One region of the Oikeobacillus pervagus genome, then DNA from elsewhere that is predicted to be linked to it. Evidence: riboswitches for the same ligand, from Rfam matches in the RefSeq annotation. Region 1 holds a riboswitch; the other holds the start of a gene.
What was found. A riboswitch is a leader RNA that binds a small molecule or an ion and turns the genes downstream of it on or off. The one in region 1 is predicted to bind cobalamin.

Region 1 (12,501 bases):
ACTCGAAAAGAACAAAAGCGGAAGCGCCTGTCCATCGGCGTACGTATTTTGTAGTCTTTGACTGAGATAAAGGAAACGAAAGCGTGGCCTTTCACGAGCTGATGTGGACTTATCGGAGGGAGAAAACGGAGAAATCCGCTAGACGTGGACAACCCCTTTCAAAGGAGGATATCCACAGTTCTAAATTTTATAATTTTCTAGGAAAACGAAAGAAAGACAGCAAGGCAAAGATCCCCACTGTCTTTTTTATATTATTTTTCTTCTGCAACATATGGAAGAAGAGCCATTGTACGAGCGCGTTTGATTGCTAAAGTCAAACGACGTTGGTATTTAGCGCTTGTTCCTGTTACACGACGTGGAAGAATTTTTCCGCGTTCAGAAATAAACTTTTTAAGTAAGTCTACATCTTTATAATCAATATGAGTGATGTGGTTAGATGTGAAATAACACACTTTCCGACGTTTACGTCCACCTCTGCGTCCACCTGCCATGTTCAATTCCCTCCTTTACTTGTTATTTAAAACTTATCATCAAAATGGGAGATCATCATCTGAAATATCGATCTGTTGACCGTCATTTGCAAATGGATCTTCATCTATACGTGTGAAACCATTATTGTTTCGATCTTGTTGATTCTGACTAAAAGGATTGTCTTGATGTCTTTGGCTACCGCCAAACATCCCACTGTCATCGCGTCGGCTATTTCCTGCCGAAGCATTACGTGGTTCTAAAAACTGTACACTTTCAGCCAAGACCTCTGTAACGTATACACGTCTACCATCTTGTCCTTCGTAATTCCGCGTTTGAATGCGGCCATCGACACCAGCAAGGCTGCCTTTTTTCAAAAAGTTTGCAACGTTTTCCGCAGGTCTGCGCCAAACAACACAATTAATGAAATCCGCTTCTCTCTCACCTTGTTGATTCGTATAATTACGATTACAAGCAAGAGTAAAAGAAGCAACAGCAATGCCATTCGGTGTGTAACGAAGTTCAGGGTCTTTTGTTAAACGACCGACTAAAACAACTCGGTTCATCATCAGAATCAACCCCTTCCTTCTTAATTAACGTTCCACGTGAAACATTAATCGAAGAATTTGTTTGTATGATTGAACGACTACTTTTCAAAAAGTAGAAGCTATTTTACTAAACATTTCAAATGAATTATTCTTCTTCTTTAACGACAATGTGGCGGATAATATCGTCACTAATCTTTGCTAAACGATCGAATTCTTGAACAGCTTCTGGTTTAGATTGAACATGAACTAATTGATAGAAGCCTTCACGGAAATCGTTAATTTCGTATGCAAGACGACGTTTACCCCAGTCTTTAGAATCGATGAGTTCCGCACCGTTAGAAGTTAAGACATTATCAAAACGCTCAACAACTGCTTTTTTAGTATCTTCATCTACATTTGGGCGGATGATGTACATTAATTCGTACTTTTTCATCTTTCTTTCACCTCCTTATGGACTATACGGCTCTTTCCTTTTAAAAAGAGCAAGGAGCAATGTTTTCATTACTCACAGGAAGAAATTATACCATAATGGTATCTTAAAAGCAATGAGTCATCCCCAAAAATAGATTTCAATAGACTTAAAACATAAAGGTAGAAAAAGTAATCGCTGTAAATGTTCCTAATAATGCGCCAACAAGAACATCTGAGGGATAGTGAACACCTAACACAATTCTAGAAACGGCTACAAGAAGGGCAGCTGGCAGTAAGTAAGGTAAAAGGGATGGATAGACAACAAGATAAGAAATAACTATGGAAAAAACAGCTGTCGTGTGGCCGGATGGAAAAGAGTAGTCCTTGAATAAATGACCATGTACCATTGCATTAGGCAAGGCTAAATACGGACGGATTCTTTGAAAAGTCTTTTTAATTAAAACAGCTACTACATGACTGACAACTAACGATACTAAAGCAAGCAATGCAACCTTTCTCAATGTTTGATTACTTGACATTAATAATATAAGTTGCAATCCAATTGTAAACATCGCTCCCCCAAGATGGGTAATATGTTTAAAAAAAGACACGCATAATTTCGAGCGGCGATTAAGAAAGTAAAAATAGGCTTGATCTTGTTTGATAAACCATGATTTTGCCCTTTCCACTTGAAAAACCCCCTCTAAACTTCATTTTCTTTTAGTGTAAAAGATCATTATTAGTTTATACGAAGGATTTTGTAAATTTTCTGTAATTCTCTTGATTATTTTCACCAAAGTGGTTCTTCTTTATTCCGTAATTGGTACAATCTTGGTACTAACAAAAGAACCATCACATAGGCGATCAACTCTATCACTAGAATAACTGAAATAGGGACATGAAAGATGGTCAATGGAAACCAAAGAAGAATGGGCAAAGTCGTAAAAACCGACGCTTTTTTTCTCGATTTAGCTGACACGTATTGTATATGCTGACAGTAAGGACACGTCCATCCATAGGAAAAAGAAAATGATTTCAAAAGAGTTTCTTTCCACTTCCATTTACTTTGACAATTTTGGCAAATAGGCATAACCATTTCCCCCTTTTTAGAGAATACGATTCAATAAACTAAAAGGTTTCACAAAACAGAAACATAAAGGAATTTAAATTAAAAATTCAGAAAATAAAAATAGACACAAAAGGAAGACTGAATTATACTTAACTAAAGCGGAAGCGCCTTGGTTATCGGCGTACGAATGTTGCAGATTTCGACTGAGATAAAGGAAACACGGCGAGGAAGTCCACGAGCCGATGTTGACTTATCGTAGGGAGAAAACGGAGACATTCGCTAGACGATAGGCGCTGGAGCTAGATGTACAAAAGCGGAAGCGCCTCGATCATCGCCGTACGGATTTCTCAAGTTTCGACTGAAATAAAAGAAACGAGAGCAAGGTCCTTCTTGAGCTGATGTTGACTTATCAGAGGGAGTAAACGGAAAAATTCGCTAGACGACAGGCGCTTGAGGCTTGCCGTGGTCAACATTTTTAAAGGGTGATCCACAGTTCTATATTTTAAAGTTTTCTAAACAACAAGTGAATATTCCTTTTTTAAACAGGTGCTATATTTTACTATAGCTTAAAAGGGAAGTTCGGTGTAAATCCGACACGGTTCCCGCCACTGTAATTCTGAGCGACCTGCTATTTGTCACTGTTTCAAAATGAAATGGGAAGACGCTGGAAACGATGAAGTTAAGTCAGGAGACCTGCCTGTTTAATAAGCGCAATAATTCCTACGGGTAATAGGGAGGTGTCTGTGAAGAATTCATATAGAAGAAGTCTATTCTTTTTTCTATACGATGATGTTTGAAAGAAACTATTCTGAGCATTCGGCCCTTGGTCCGAATGCTCTTTTTTTATCGTTCAATTTCTCATAAAAGAGAAGGGGTGGGGGAAGTGAAGATTGTTTCTGATCCAGAGGAAGTATTCCGACACTTAAAATATAACCATTTCCATCCAGATTTAAATAGATTTCGAGAAGCACATCATCAACAGCAAACATTAACACAAGTAATGGAGACGGAACAGGCATTTATGGCTTTAGCTATCGTGGATTCGCAAATCATTGGTTATACAATCATACTTTCACCAGAGGAAGAGGAGAGATGGATTAAATTAGATTTTCTGAAAGTACTAGGGGTCATTGAAGTGGCTCCCACTTTTCGAAACCGAAGCATTGCCAAAAAATTATTGCATTCTATCTTCACCCAACAGGAGTTGGAACATTATATTATTATTTCTCTAGAATATTGCTGGCATTGGGATTTAAAACTCACCAATGGCGATCCTTATTTGTACAGAAATATGTTAAGAAAGGTGCTTGAGTCTGCTCGATTTGTAGAATACAAAACAAATGACCCTGATATTAAGGCTTCTGAAGTCAATTTTCTCATGGCAAGAATAGGAAAGGCTATAACAAGCGAACAAGTTTCGCAATTTATCCGTCTAGCAAAATATAATAAGTAAAAGGAGAGAGAATCATGCAAGAAAAGAAGATCAATCATTATATTAATAGTCTAGGTGCTGTTTTCGTCATTTATTCTTCCAAGGAAAAGGTCATAGAAAAATATATGGAGTTAAAAGCAGCTATCTCCGAACTTGAAGAAAACAAAAAAGAGCAGCAACTCTATTTAGATAAAGCATTACAAACGGTTATATTGGGCCGATAATTCGAAGGTTTCCTTTATATTTTGAACGATGTAAAAACGGAATAGAAAAACGGAGCGTTGTATTTCTCAACACTCCGTTTTTCTTATTCTTTTACACATTAAAACGGAAATGGATAACATCCCCGTCCTGAACAAAATATTCTTTCCCCTCAAGTCGGACCTTTCCTGCTTCTCTAGCCGCTCCCATTGAACCTGCATTTAATAAATCCTCATAGGAAACAGTCTCGGCACGAATAAATCCACGTTCAAAATCGGTATGAATAATTCCCGCACATTCTGGTGCTTTCATCCCTTTTCGGAATGTCCAAGCACGTACTTCTTGAACACCTGCAGTAAAGTATGTAGCTAGCCCAAGTAAGCTGTATGTTGCACGAATTAATTGGTCAAGTCCAGATTCTTCAATTCCTAATTCTTGTAAAAACATTGCCTTTTCTTCGTCATCTAATTCAGCAATTTCAGATTCAATTTTAGCACAAACGACGATGACTTCAGCATGGTCCTTATCGGCAAATTCGCGAACTTGTTGTACATAAGGATTTTCTGAAGGATCGACAACATCGTCCTCTCCAACGTTTGCCACATAAAGTACTGGCTTAATTGTAAGTAGATGTAACCCTTTCACAACTTTCATTTGCTCTTCTGTGAATTCGACAGTTCGAGCTGGCAATTCTGATTCAAATGCCTCCTTTAATTTCACAAGGATTTCATGTTCGATCATCGCATCTTTATCTTTTTGTTTCGCCATTTTTTCTACACGGCCAACTCTTTTATCCACTGTTTCTAAATCGGCCAGTATTAATTCTAAGTTAATCGTTTCGATATCAGAAATAGGGTCTACCTTTCCTGAAACATGGGTGATATTTTCATCCGCAAAGCAGCGGACGACATGACAGATCGCATCCACTTGGCGAATATGAGATAAAAATTTGTTCCCTAAGCCTTCCCCTTTACTAGCCCCTTTTACAATTCCAGCGATATCTGTAAATTCAAAAGCGGTCGGAACCGTTTTCTTTGGTTGTACTAACTCTGTTAATTTATTTAACCGTTCGTCTGGTACTTCTACAATCCCAACATTAGGATCAATGGTACAAAAGGGATAGTTGGCAGATTCTGCCCCCGCTTTTGTAATGGCATTAAATAATGTTGATTTTCCTACGTTCGGTAAGCCAACAATTCCGGCTGTTAACGCCATACTTCGTCACTCCTCTATTCATAAATAATTGTCTATACACACAAACCATCCTTTAAAATTCTGGAAAGACTTAGACTTTCACAAAACAGGAAAGGCATCATTCAAGCAAAGATACTTATCTTTTATTCAGAAAAATTGAATATAAACCTTTCACAATTATAGATATATGGTGGAAAAAAGACAAGGGATTCTAGCGTTCCCAAAAGAATATCTTTGGGAAAAGGGCGAAAAAAAGAAAGAGGACTGATCCTTAAGGCAAAGTATAATGAACCTTAAGGACCATCTCTTTATTCTTCAGTCGCTGTTTCAAGTACTTTCTTCATTTTCTTAACAAAATCTTTGCGGGGAAGCATCACACTATGCTGACAACCTTCACATTTTATTCGAATATCCATTCCGATACGGATTACCTTCCAACGATTCACCCCACAAGGATGGGGTTTTTTCATCTCGACAATATCATGTAATTGAAAGTTTTTTTGCTCCATTTCCTTTCTCCTCCCTTATTCGCCTCCGTGTTTTACTTCCACAGGTTTTTCCTGTTGTTCTTTCCTTGAGTACGTAACAAGTCGTGGGTATGGGATTTCGATTCCATTCTGGTCTAGACATAATTTGATTTCTTTACGAATCATTCGGGCAATATACCAATGGTTTGTCGGTAGAGTTTCGGCTGTAATTCTTAATACAATATCAGATGCAGCAAGATTCTGTATTCCTAAAAGTTGTGGAGGGGCAACGATTTCTTCATATTTGCCCGGCAAAACTTGCAATAATTCTTCTATTACTTTTTCAGCTTTTTGAATATCCGATTCATAAGCAATACTCACATCGATGATCGCAATGCTATTATGAATAGAAAAGTTCGTTACCTCAGTAATACCTCCATTAGGCAATACATTTAACTCACCATTGATTCCTTTAATTTTCGTCGTTCTCAACCCAATTTCCTCAACGGTCCCTTCAAATTGCCCAATTCTTACATAGTCCCCAACCGAGAATTGATCTTCAAAAATAATAAAAAATCCTGTAATCACATCGCGCACTAAGTTTTGAGCTCCAAAACCAATAGCTAATCCAACAACTCCTGCACCAGCAAGCAACCCTTTAATGTTAAAAGTTAGTATTTCTAAAATATTGATAATCGCCATAAAATAAACTACATAGGAGATAATATTCTCTAGCAATTTCAGTAATGTATTTTCCCTTCTTTCAGACACGGTTAAAGGAGATTTAGACCGGAGTCTGAAAAAGTTACGAAGGATAATCCTTCCAATCCTTACAACAATTCCAGCTAACAGTAAGGTAATTATTATTCTTAATGATCCTTCCCCTATCGCTATCCATGTATCTTCACTTGAGAACTTTTCCCATAGTTTATCAACCATTTTTTCATATACGTTCATGATTATTTTCTCTCCCTTTTCCTCATCACTGAGAGCATGTATATTTTATCAATTTTCATTTGACTTTTGTAGTACTAAACTTTTTCAATTCAATTTATTTCCATATTACTAAAACAATTATTCCATTTTTATGTATAGAAATTTCTTCATATCCGTATACTATTACTATGATTGAAAAGGAGTGGATCTAATGAAGCTTAAAGGGATCTTTGACCGAAAACCTGAACCAATGAGAGTTGAATATACAGACCATATTGCAACGAAAAAGATTTCCCATGAAATATTATCACTTCTCCCAGCATCTGCTGGACGCCCAATCATTTTCGTTTGCATCGGAACAGATCGGTCAACAGGTGACTCCTTAGGTCCACTCACAGGAACTTTTCTTGCCGAAAGCGAGCTTTCTCATTTTCACATCTATGGCACTTTGGATGATCCCGTCCATGCAGTAAATTTGCAGGAAAAGCTCGATTCCATCCATAAGGAACATGTGAATCCTTTTATTATAGGGGTGGATGCCTGCTTAGGAAAATTAAAAAGCGTCGGAATCATTCAAATTGCGAATGGACCTGTCAAACCAGGAGCCGGTGTCCAAAAAGAACTTCCGCCTGTTGGTGAGGCCCATATTACTGGAATTGTCAATGTCAGTGGTTTTATGGAATTTTTTGTTCTACAAAACACACGATTAAATCTTGTCATGAAGATGGCAAAAATCATTTCAAAAAGCATAGTAGAAGTCTCTCGTAAATATCAACGAAGATTAGAATTACATCCACTTGTAACAGATGAAGAGAGGACACTATAAAGTGAAACTTCATTCAGTGGGGGTTTTACTGCCCGTTAAGGCGGGATAAATGCGAAACCTTATCTTAGTGTTGGTTGAACGGTCTAGGAAACAAATACCACTATCTAATTGAAGGCCCTTGCCATTCATCATGCGGAATAAAATCTGATTGCTTTTGCACTCGGATTTTTTTGCTTTATCATCAACTTATCAAAAAGCATGAAGACATCCGACTATGACTGCAACGATGAGTATACTCGGTAATAAATTTGCAACGCGAATTTTGGTTAGACCTAATACATTCAAGCCAATGGCAAAAATCATAATCCCCCCAACAGAAGTCATTTCTAAAATAAATTGATCCATTAAATTTTGAGGGATCAAACGATTAATCTGTGTGGCAAAGATAGCGATGATCCCCTCATAAAGAAAGACAGGAATAGCTGAGAAAAGCACGCCAATCCCAAATGTTGTCGTTAAAATCAATGCTGTAACCCCATCTATGATAGACTTTGTCAATAGAACATCATGATTCCCCCGAATTCCACTGTCCAATGCTCCAATCACGCCCATTGCGCCAATGACAAAAATTAACGTAGCTGTCACAAAACCTTCCGAAATGCTAGCATTCCCCTTTTCTTTAGATCCAATTTTATTTTCTAGCCACCTTCCCATTTGATTTAATCGTTCTTCTAAAGCCATGAACTCGCCTATAGCCGCTCCAACGACCATGCTAATGATGACAATTAAAAAATTCTCACTTTTAAACCCCATTTGTAAACCTAATACAATCACAGCTAATCCAATTGCTTGCATCACCGTGCCTTTCATAGCCTCAGGGATCCGGTTAAGGAATTTCCCTATCGCTGCCCCTAACATAATCGTGGCCCCATTTACAATCGCCCCAGTCAGTACCATCTGTATTCATTCCCTTTTACTAGATTTCTGAACTTTTAGAATACTACTAAAATAACATGAACTAGATGATATTTCGATTATGAAACATAAACTCCTACTCAATTCAAAAAAAAGAAACAAAAGACGGCCGAAGAGATTCCGACTAACTTTTGTTTACCATGTACCCTTGTTTCACTTCTTCTTAAGAGAAGAGGAGAGAATCAAAAAATCACTTTCCTAATGACTTGTTTACAATGAACGTTATCGATCAAGTAAATCAAGAATTCGCTGCAAGTCTTCTTGATTAAAAAATTCAATCTCAATTTTCCCTTTTTCTTTCCCTTTTAGTTGTTTAATTGTAACCGTTGTTCCCAATGTTTCTCTTAAAACATTTTCTTGTTCCTCAAGAAAAAGATTCTTTTCTTCCTTTGCAACTTTTGTTTCACGTGGAACATTTTCATTCAACTGTTGAATCAATGTTTCAAGTTGACGTACATTGATATGTTCCTTTACGACTTTTTTCACCAATGATGATAAATGTTCTTTTTTTCTTAACCCTAATAATGCTCTACCATGCCCCATGGAAATAATTCCATCGGATATATGTTGCTGAATTTCCGCCGGTAAGGATAATAATCGAATATGGTTGGCAATATGTGGACGGCTTTTTCCTAATCTTTTTGCTAATTGCTCTTGTGTTAGATCCAGTCTTTCTATTAGCATTTGGTAGGCCGTTGCTTCTTCAATTGGGGTTAAATCTTCACGTTGAAGGTTTTCTAGAATGGCCATTTCCATCATTTGTTGATCTGATAATTCTCGGACCACAACTGGAACTTTTTCTAGGTTCGCCTTTTTAGCAGCACGGTATCTTCTTTCACCAACCACTATTTCAAACCCTTTAATACTTTCTCTCACAATAAGTGGTTGGAGGATTCCATGTTGCAAAATAGATTCTTTCAGTTCATCAATCGCTTCTTTTTGGAACACTTTACGAGGCTGATAAGGATTGGGACGTAATTGGTTAATTGCAACTTCTTGAACGACCTCTTCCTTTTTACCTGTTTTCATATTCGGAAAAAGTGCATCGATTCCCTTTCCAAGTCCTCTAGCCATTTACGACCACCTCCTTCGCAAAATCTAAATATACGTCAGCCCCTCTTGATTTGGGGTCATATATAATAATAGGTTCACCATGGCTAGGCGCTTCACTTAAACGAACATTTCGGGGAATGATCGTGCGGTACACTTTGTCTTGAAAATATTTCTTCACTTCTTCTATCACTTGAATTCCAAGATTTGTTCGGGCATCCAGCATAGTTAATAACACCCCATCAATCATTAAATCATGATTCAAATGTTTTTGGACAAGTCGAACTGTATTTAATAATTGACTAAGTCCTTCTAATGCATAGTACTCACATTGAACAGGGATAATGACGGTATCAGAGGCAGTTAATGCATTTATCGTAAGCAATCCTAATGAAGGTGGGCAATCAATGATGACAAAATCATATTGATGCTTGATTACTTCTAATGCTCTCTTTAATCTCACTTCTCTTGAAATAGTTGGTACAAGTTCAATTTCAGCACCAGCAAGTGAGATCGTTGCAGGAATGACATAGAGATTCTCCACTTTTGTCGCAAGTGTCACTTCTTCAATACTCGTGTCATCAATCAGAACATCATAAATACATTGTTGGATGTCTCCTTTATCAACTCCCACACCACTCGTCGCATTTCCCTGTGGATCAATGTCCACAAGCAAGACTTTTTTTCCTATGTATGCTAAACAAGCACCTAAATTAACAGACGTAGTCGTTTTTCCTACCCCACCTTTTTGATTAGCAATGGAAATGACTTTCCCCAATAGTTTTCACCTACCTTTAATGTCCAAGTAAATTAGTGATGATGTATTCTATTTTACCAAATATTATTGAACTCGTTATCTTTGAAGTTGTAAAAATATCATTTTCGGATTGAAGTACTAACTTTTAGTCGAAATGAATAGGTCGAAATGACTCCTTATGACTGCTATTTTGATAGACTTTCCCTTAAATCATTTTTTTCGCTATTTTTCCACAAAAAAGTGAGAAACATTCCTGATTCTATGCTTCTCACTTTCTTATATTATTCCTATTTCTTCTTTGGAATGCGAATGGTGAATTGATAATATTCCTCGAGGTCTTCTTCTTCAGAATCTAACTTAATTCCACTGTCAGAAACCATTGATAGCGATTGCCGAATCGTATTGACTGCAATACGCATATCTTTACTAAATGCCTTTCTGCGGGGTTTCGGTTTTTTCTCTGTTTGATCTAACATTTTTATAACTCGTTCTTCTGTTTGCTTAACATTTAAACTTTTATCTATAATTTCATTCATTAATTGAAGTTGCTTTTCATGATCTTTCAATGGTATAAGTGCACGGGCATGTCTTTCAGTGATGGCCTTTTGTAAAAGTGCATCTTGAATATCCTGAGGAAGTTTTAGAAGTCGCAGTTTATTCGCAACGGTTGATTGACCTTTTCCCAACCGTTGTGCTAATGCTTCCTGTGTCAAATTATGCAATTCAATTAATTTCCCATAGGCAACTGCCTCTTCTATAGGAGACAGCTCTTCTCTTTGTAAGTTTTCAATTAATGCGACAGAAGCAGTTTCTGTATCATTTAAATTTTTTATAATAGCTGGAACCGTTTCCCAACCTAATGTTTGTACTGCTCGCCAACGTCGTTCCCCTGCGATAATTTCATATTGGCCTTTGTCAAACTCACGCAAGACAATGGGTTGAATAATTCCATGAGTGTGAATGGTTCTTGCCAGTTCTACTATTTTCCCTTCATCAAAAATAGTCCTTGGTTGAAAGCGATTTGGTACAATTTGAGAAACAGGAATTTGCTTTACTTCTTCTCTCTCACTCGCCGATAACTCTTCCTCTTTTTCGCTTAAGCTAAAGAAACGAGAGAAAGGATGCTTCATCGTCCTACACCACCTTTGAGAAACTCCCATAATACATATTCTCTCTCATGCTGACAAGTTCCTTCATGATCAGCTTGAGATTTCGTTTTTTCGTTTTGCATTTTTCGACAATAAATTTTTCTTCCCCACCTTATTCATGGCATTTGCTCATGATTTAAGAATAGCTTTTATTTCGCACTATTTCTTGGGAAATATCCCTCTATGTAAAAAGGAGAAACAGCCATCACAGCTATTTCAACTTGATTGTTGTGAAGGTTTGCTTAAAAAAAAAGCAATTCATTATTCAATCGGCATTTTATTGGGTGTCCCTGGTTTCCGGGGATATTTTTTAGGTGTTGCTTTGACTTTTTTTATGAAAATGATATTTCTTTCGCTCTCTTCAATAGGCAATTGGAAGTGATGAACCTCTTCAAATTGTCCTCCAAGCACCTTGATTGCCTTTTGAGCATTTTCTAACTCCTCATTCGCTGTAGCAGCTTTCATAGCAAGGAACGTTCCATTTATTTTTACCAATGGTAGACATAATTCACTTAAAACAGACATTCTTGCAACTGCCCTTGCTGTCACGACATCATAAGATTCTCGATGATCCTTCCTTTTGGCAAATGTCTCAGCACGATCATGGAAGAATGAAACATTTTCCAACTGGAGTTCTGTCGCTAATTTTTCTAAAAAGGTAATTCGTTTCTTTAAAGAGTCCACAATGGTCACATTTAAATGCGGAAAAACGATTTTAATCGGGATACTTGGAAATCCTGCACCTGCCCCTACGTCGCAAACTGCTTGTCCCTGATGAAAATCATAATAAAAAGCGGCAGAAATTGAATCGAAAAAGTGTTTTAAATACACCTCTTCTTTTTCTGTAATAGCCGTTAGATTAATTTTCTCATTCCATTCAACTAAAAGCTCGTAATATCGTTCAAACTGATGAAGTTGCTTGGAAGAAAGGGAAATCCCCTTCTCCAGCAAACGTTCTTGAAAACTGTCCACATTCATTAATTTTATCCTTCCACCATTTATGATAAGCGAGCAATTCGCCCTTGTTCAATATAAACAAGTAAAATGGATATATCTGCCGGATTAACCCCAGAGATCCG
Region 2 (5,878 bases), on a different contig from region 1:
CATATGATACATCTTTATTAATAGTTGGCGGAGACCGTGTAGAAACAATTACAACAAGGTTAAGAGAGATCGGCATACATAATGTTTCTCATATTAGTGGTAGAAAGACAAAAATGACAGAAAAAACGATTGGAAAACATACCGATGCGGTGTTAATCTTAACGGATTTTATCAACCATAATTTAGCAAAGGCAATAAAAGAGCAAGCCCGTGATAAAGAAATCCCCGCTTTATTTTCGAAAAGATCCTGGAGTTCGATTAAATTAACGATTGAAAAAGCCAATGAAAAGAATAAGATGACAGCTTGCTCATGAGGGATATTTTTCACAAACGGATCCTAACGTTTGCTTCAATAGAACCAATATGACAGCGAAAGAGGTGTGGATCCCATGATTTTTACCAATACACTTTCGAAAGAAATCGTCATCATAGATGGGGCGATGGGGACTGAATTATGGAAGAGTTTAGATCTCCCTTATAAAAAGCCTTTTTCAGCCCCATCATTGAATATATCAAACCCTGAAATCGTAGAAGAAATTCATACCCGCTATTTGCATGCGGGGGCCGATGTCATCACAACGAATACATTTACTGCTAATCTACTTTTACAAACTTACTATGGAAAAGAATCTGAAATCAGTGAACAGAATGAAAAGGAGTGCAAATTGCAAAATATGCCGTAGCCCCATTATAAAAACAAGAAAACAAGTGTTCGTTTGGGCGCATATTTGCCCTTTATTTGTTTCAGAGACATGCTTGCAAAATCCCATTGTTGATAACATTAAACTAGTTTCTTAAAGAAAAAATAAAGGAAACACAAGGATCATCCCCATGTTTCCCTAGAATATATTTTATTGTTCCTCTTCTGTGCCTTCAGATTCTGTATCTTCATTTTCTGTATCTTCGTTTTCTGTGTTTTCATTTTCTGTTTGATCCTCTACTTGTTGGTCTTCTTCTTTTTCCGTATCCTCTTTGTTACAACCAGCGGCGACCCCTACTAGCATGAAAGCTGTACACATTACCAATAACTTTTGCTTTAAACTTTTCATCTCCAACGCCTCCTTATATGTTGCGTAAAAAAAGTACATAGTTATCATACTATATTTTTGCGTCCATACAAGGAGTCTTTTCCATTTTTTACAAACCCTTAACGTAGGCTCTAAGATATTTAAACGATCTTAACATTCTGTCAATATATCAAATGAATTTAAGGTTATTAATAGATTTTCCCTTACAAAATAGAAAAAAGTCAGCAGAGACGCGATATTCACCCATTTCTTATGTTTGACGCTAGGTTTACGAATAAATTCAGGAGTTGTGCTACAACATTATTCACCAATATAAATAATCTTTATCTGGTTATAATCAATCACTATCGACTTCGTATATAGTAATATTTTACTAGTTATTCGCCATTTAAAACCAAGAAACAAAGCTTTCACCCTATAGACAACTGAATCATTTATCGTTAATTTGATAATTAGTTGACTGTGAAAGGATGGGGAGAATCGATGGGGATAATAAGAAAAGCATTTTCCTTAATTTTAGTAATGTTGATCATCGTAGGTTGTTCTAATGAAACAACAAAGCAGCCAGCAAAAGAAAATAAGGTGACAGACAAACAGGAAGTTGAAAAGCAAGAATTGGATTATGAAAAATATACTAGCCTAAATATTGAAGATATGCTGAAAACAGAGCCAGGTAAGTATAGGGGGGCTTCAAAGAAGGAGGAAAAAATAAAAAAAGCCATTACAACATTTCCTAAAGGAAAAAAAGCTGAAGAATATTATGGGAGGCTTTTGGCTTTAGCAGCTGAAGACTATCGTGATTATGCCCAATTTTTCAATAATTTTGACACTTCTTTTGAAGAGATTAGTGAGACTCCAGACGAAAAAGTAGACCTCCAAACAGATCCTAAAGCTAAAAAAATCAATGTACAAATTTTATTTGATGCTAGTGGAAGTATGGCTGCTGAGATTTCAGGTGAACAAAAAATGAAGCTTGCTAAAGATGCGGTGCTGCAATTTGTTACTGATCTTCCGGAAAATGTTCATGTCTCTCTTCGTGTTTATGGACATAAAGGTACTGGAAAAGAGGAGGATAAAGCCGCTTCTTGCTCTAGTACAGAAGTGGTTTACCCCTTATCGACATATGATCAGGAAACTTTTTCTAAAGCACTTGATACATTTAAACCTGCTGGATGGACTCCACTAGCAGCATCTATTTCGGCTGCAAAAGAAGATTTACATAATCAAATAGGGGAAAATGTCGAAAATATTATTTATATTGTGAGTGATGGGATTGAAACATGTGGTGGTGACCCAGTCCAAGCTGCAAAGGAACTCAACCAATCAGATATTAAAGCCGTGATTAACATCATCGGGTTTGACGTTGATCATGCCGGGCAAAAAGCATTAAAACTCGTAGCAGATGCTGGAAAAGGCGAGTATGTGGATGTAAATTCAAAACAGGCTTTTGCAGATTATTTTAATAAAAAAAAGAGTGAACTGTTGAATGAATGGCATTCATGGCAAACTGAAAATGTGAATAAATATTATGATTCACAAAATACAAGAGTGAATGAGTTATATACAAAGCAAAATGAAATGGTCAATCTTGCTACAGAAGAACAAAATGAATTACTTGCATTCACAAACGATTTGAAACAAAATTTAGACTTAGATAGTACTGTTCATTATGAAATTCGTGAGTTCATTCGTAAAAGGGGATATACCGTACGTGAGTATGCACGAGATTCAGGATATAAATACCGCGAAGAACTTAGAAATCGTGGGTACGAATTACGTGAAGAAGTACGTGACAAAGGATATAAAGAACGTGAGGAAATTCGTAGAAACAAGTAAAAGGTAGATCTATAAGGTATTTTCTTTATTCATCATTGCAATATGATAAAACTATCGATATACTCAATATGTTAACTTAATATGATAGGGGATTCAAGGTGTCCTTTTTTGGACTTGATAAGGAATCTGGTGGAAATCCAGAACTGTTCCCGCAACTGTTAATGCAGACGAAATAAGCATATCCACTATATCTCAAATGATATGGGAAGGGCTTAAACTAGGATGATGCATGAGTCAGGAGACTTGCCTTGAAGACAATATAGTACTATCTTTTTCGGGAGGTGAAAAGATAGGACGTGGAAACGTTCAAATTCTCATAATGAAGTTCTCGTTCTACACTCATCTACTTACTGATGGGTGTTTTTTTGTTTAGAAAAATAGTTTAAAAAGGAGAGATTTTTCTGGAGATTCAAAAACAACCTAGACATTTCTATATGTTTATCATCCTATCTATCGTTCTATTATTATTATTGATGACGATCGGTGTGATGGTAGGTCCGGTTTCCATCCATCCTTTTACTGTTTGGAAAGTAGTTTTTTCTAAACTCCCATTCTTCCATGAAAGTATCCAATCGACAGAGGCAACGATAATTTGGGACATACGCTTTCCGAGAGTGATTCTAGGTGTGATTGTCGGGGCAGGACTTGGAATCATCGGTACTGCGGTGCAGGCAGTTGTTAGAAATTCATTGGCTGATCCATACATATTAGGGGTATCATCAGGTGCTTCTGTAGGAGCAACATTGGTGATTGTCTTAGGTGTATTTTCATTTTTAGGTCAATATGCGATATCGTTTGCGGCCTTTTTAGGGGCACTTTTATCTACCATATTTGTTTTCTTTTTTTCACAAATTAATGGAAGAATATCGACCGTCCGACTATTGCTCGCCGGTGTTGCGATTTCGATGATACTGTCAGCTATTACGAATTTTATTGTCATCTCGTCACCTCGAGCAGAAGGAATTCGTGATGTGATGTTTTGGATGATGGGAAGTCTCGCAGGAGCCCGTTGGGAATATTTATTCATCCCAGCTTTGATTGTGACGATTGCTTTTTTATATCTTTGGAGTCAATTCCGCTCTTTGAATCTTCTTCTTATGGGGGATGAGACAGCGGTTACATTAGGAGTAAATTTAACCTCTTTTCGGAAAAAACTGATTGTCATCACCTCACTATTAACAGGGGTACTCGTTGCCGTAAGTGGTGCGATTGGATTTATCGGATTAGTCATCCCTCATATTGTTCGTTTATTAGTCGGATCTGATCATCGAAGAGTATTGCCACTCAGTGCTTTAGCAGGTGCCAGCTTTTTATTACTGGCAGATATTTGTGCAAGAATTATCATTGCTCCTGAAGAGATGCCGATTGGAATTATTACAGCAGTATGTGGAGGACCTTTCTTTATATGGCTTTTACGTAGAAATTCATATTCTTTTTAAGGAGGTCATAATGGATGGAAATTTCGGTAGAAGACGTAAGTTATACTATTTTTGATAAAAAAATAATCAATCAAGTGTCTTTAACTATTCATCATGGGGAATTGGTGGGAATCATTGGCCCAAATGGAAGTGGAAAATCGACGCTTTTAAAAAATATGTATCGTGTATTAAAACCTGATGGAGGGGTGATACAACTTGACGGACGGTCCATTACGGATATAAACACGAAAGAAATCGCCAAACAGCTTTCCGTTGTGAGTCAGGAGTCCAGTGTTGCCTTTGATTTTAATGTTTTTGAAATCATTCTGATGGGGCGTACTCCACATAAGAAATTTCTTCAACCCGATACGGTCGAGGATGAGCACATCGTTCGGAATGCTTTGAGCCAGGTGAATATGAGCGAATATATCGATAAACGGTTTACCCAATTATCAGGGGGCGAAAAGCAGCGCGTGATGATTGCTAGGGCAATTGCTCAAGGAGCGAAGGTTATGATTTTGGACGAGCCAACCAACCATTTAGATATTCACCATCAGTTACAGGTATTGGAATTAATTAGAGAATTACAAGTCACCTGTGTGGCAGCTTTACATGACTTAAATCTTGCGGCATGTTATTGTGACCGATTATATGTACTCAACCAAGGTGAGATTGTAGCCTCTGGAACCCCAAAACAAGTCCTAACAAAGGAGCTGTTAAAAGAAGTGTTCAATGTACATGTTGAAATCGGAACTCATCCCGTGACAAAGAAAATCCATCTTTTCTATCATGCAGAAGAGGATGCCTAAAGTCGGAATTTTCAACAAGTTTCAAATATCTAATGGAATGATCGTTAAGAAAGGATCGAATGAATATGAAAAAAAACGTATTTTTTATTCTGATTGCTCTTATCTTACTACTCGCCTCATGCGGGAGTTTGAAAGAAGAAGGGAAAACCAAAGAAGCGAATAATAAAGAAATTGTGACGATTCAAAATCTTGATCATGAACTGAAGATCACAGAACCTCCAAAAAGAGCAGTGAGCCTTAATCAACATGTAACAGAAATTATGCTTGCTCTTGGATTAGAGGACTCAATGGTTGGTACTGCTTATTTAGATGATCAAATTTTGCCAGAATATGAAGAAGCATATAAGAATATTCCAGTACTTTCAAAGAAATACCCATCCTATGAAGTGTTAATTGCTTCAGAACCTGATTTTGTTTATGGGGGTTGGAAAAGCGCCTTCACTGAAAAAGGGGTGGGGACGATTGAACAATTGAAGAAAGATGGAATCAACGCTTACTTGCATGAATCTTCTAATAAAGTTGCTCCCACAATGGAGGATGTCTTTCAAGATATTTATAATATTGGAAAGATATTTGGGGTAGAGGACCGAGCGGAGAAACTGACAAATAAAATTGAAAAAGAAATGAATGAAATTGAAGCGAAAATTGGTGAGGTGAAAGACCCTATCCCAGTGTTTATTTATGATAGTGGAGAAAAGGAACCTTTTACTGCAGCCCAAAACTTTATGAATGATTTAATTACACGGGCCGGTGGGGAGAATATCTTTGGAAATATTGAAAAAGGATG

Region 2: another riboswitch for cobalamin. It lies ahead of J2S13_RS01830 (FecCD family ABC transporter permease); the one in region 1 lies ahead of J2S13_RS08985 (GNAT family N-acetyltransferase).

The regions. Positions count from the first base shown of each region.
Region 1 covers NZ_JAUSUC010000019.1:47,337-59,837, forward strand. Annotated here, with positions in the region: gene rpsR (30S ribosomal protein S18) at 252-491, opposite strand; gene ssb (single-stranded DNA-binding protein) at 531-1,037, opposite strand; gene rpsF (30S ribosomal protein S6) at 1,162-1,449, opposite strand; gene J2S13_RS08975 (phosphatase PAP2 family protein) at 1,595-2,116, opposite strand; gene J2S13_RS08980 (TIGR04104 family putative zinc finger protein) at 2,218-2,517, opposite strand; cobalamin riboswitch at 3,024-3,211, shown strand; gene J2S13_RS08985 (GNAT family N-acetyltransferase) at 3,380-3,949, shown strand; gene J2S13_RS08990 (hypothetical protein) at 3,964-4,152, shown strand; gene ychF (redox-regulated ATPase YchF) at 4,244-5,344, opposite strand; gene J2S13_RS09000 (DUF951 domain-containing protein) at 5,632-5,832, opposite strand; gene J2S13_RS09005 (mechanosensitive ion channel family protein) at 5,848-6,747, opposite strand; gene yyaC (spore protease YyaC) at 6,938-7,552, shown strand; gene J2S13_RS09015 (DUF554 domain-containing protein) at 7,742-8,449, opposite strand; gene J2S13_RS09020 (ParB/RepB/Spo0J family partition protein) at 8,690-9,541, opposite strand; gene J2S13_RS09025 (ParA family protein) at 9,534-10,295, opposite strand; gene noc (nucleoid occlusion protein) at 10,562-11,404, opposite strand; gene rsmG (16S rRNA (guanine(527)-N(7))-methyltransferase RsmG) at 11,684-12,400, opposite strand; gene mnmG (tRNA uridine-5-carboxymethylaminomethyl(34) synthesis enzyme MnmG) at 12,421-12,501, opposite strand, start outside.
Region 2 covers NZ_JAUSUC010000003.1:17,090-22,967, forward strand. Annotated here, with positions in the region: gene J2S13_RS01810 (DUF2325 domain-containing protein) at 21-314, shown strand; gene J2S13_RS01815 (homocysteine S-methyltransferase family protein) at 390-683, shown strand; gene J2S13_RS01820 (hypothetical protein) at 852-1,049, opposite strand; gene J2S13_RS01825 (vWA domain-containing protein) at 1,512-2,864, shown strand; cobalamin riboswitch at 2,944-3,129, shown strand; gene J2S13_RS01830 (FecCD family ABC transporter permease) at 3,299-4,303, shown strand; gene J2S13_RS01835 (heme ABC transporter ATP-binding protein) at 4,318-5,091, shown strand; gene J2S13_RS01840 (ABC transporter substrate-binding protein) at 5,157-5,878, shown strand, end outside.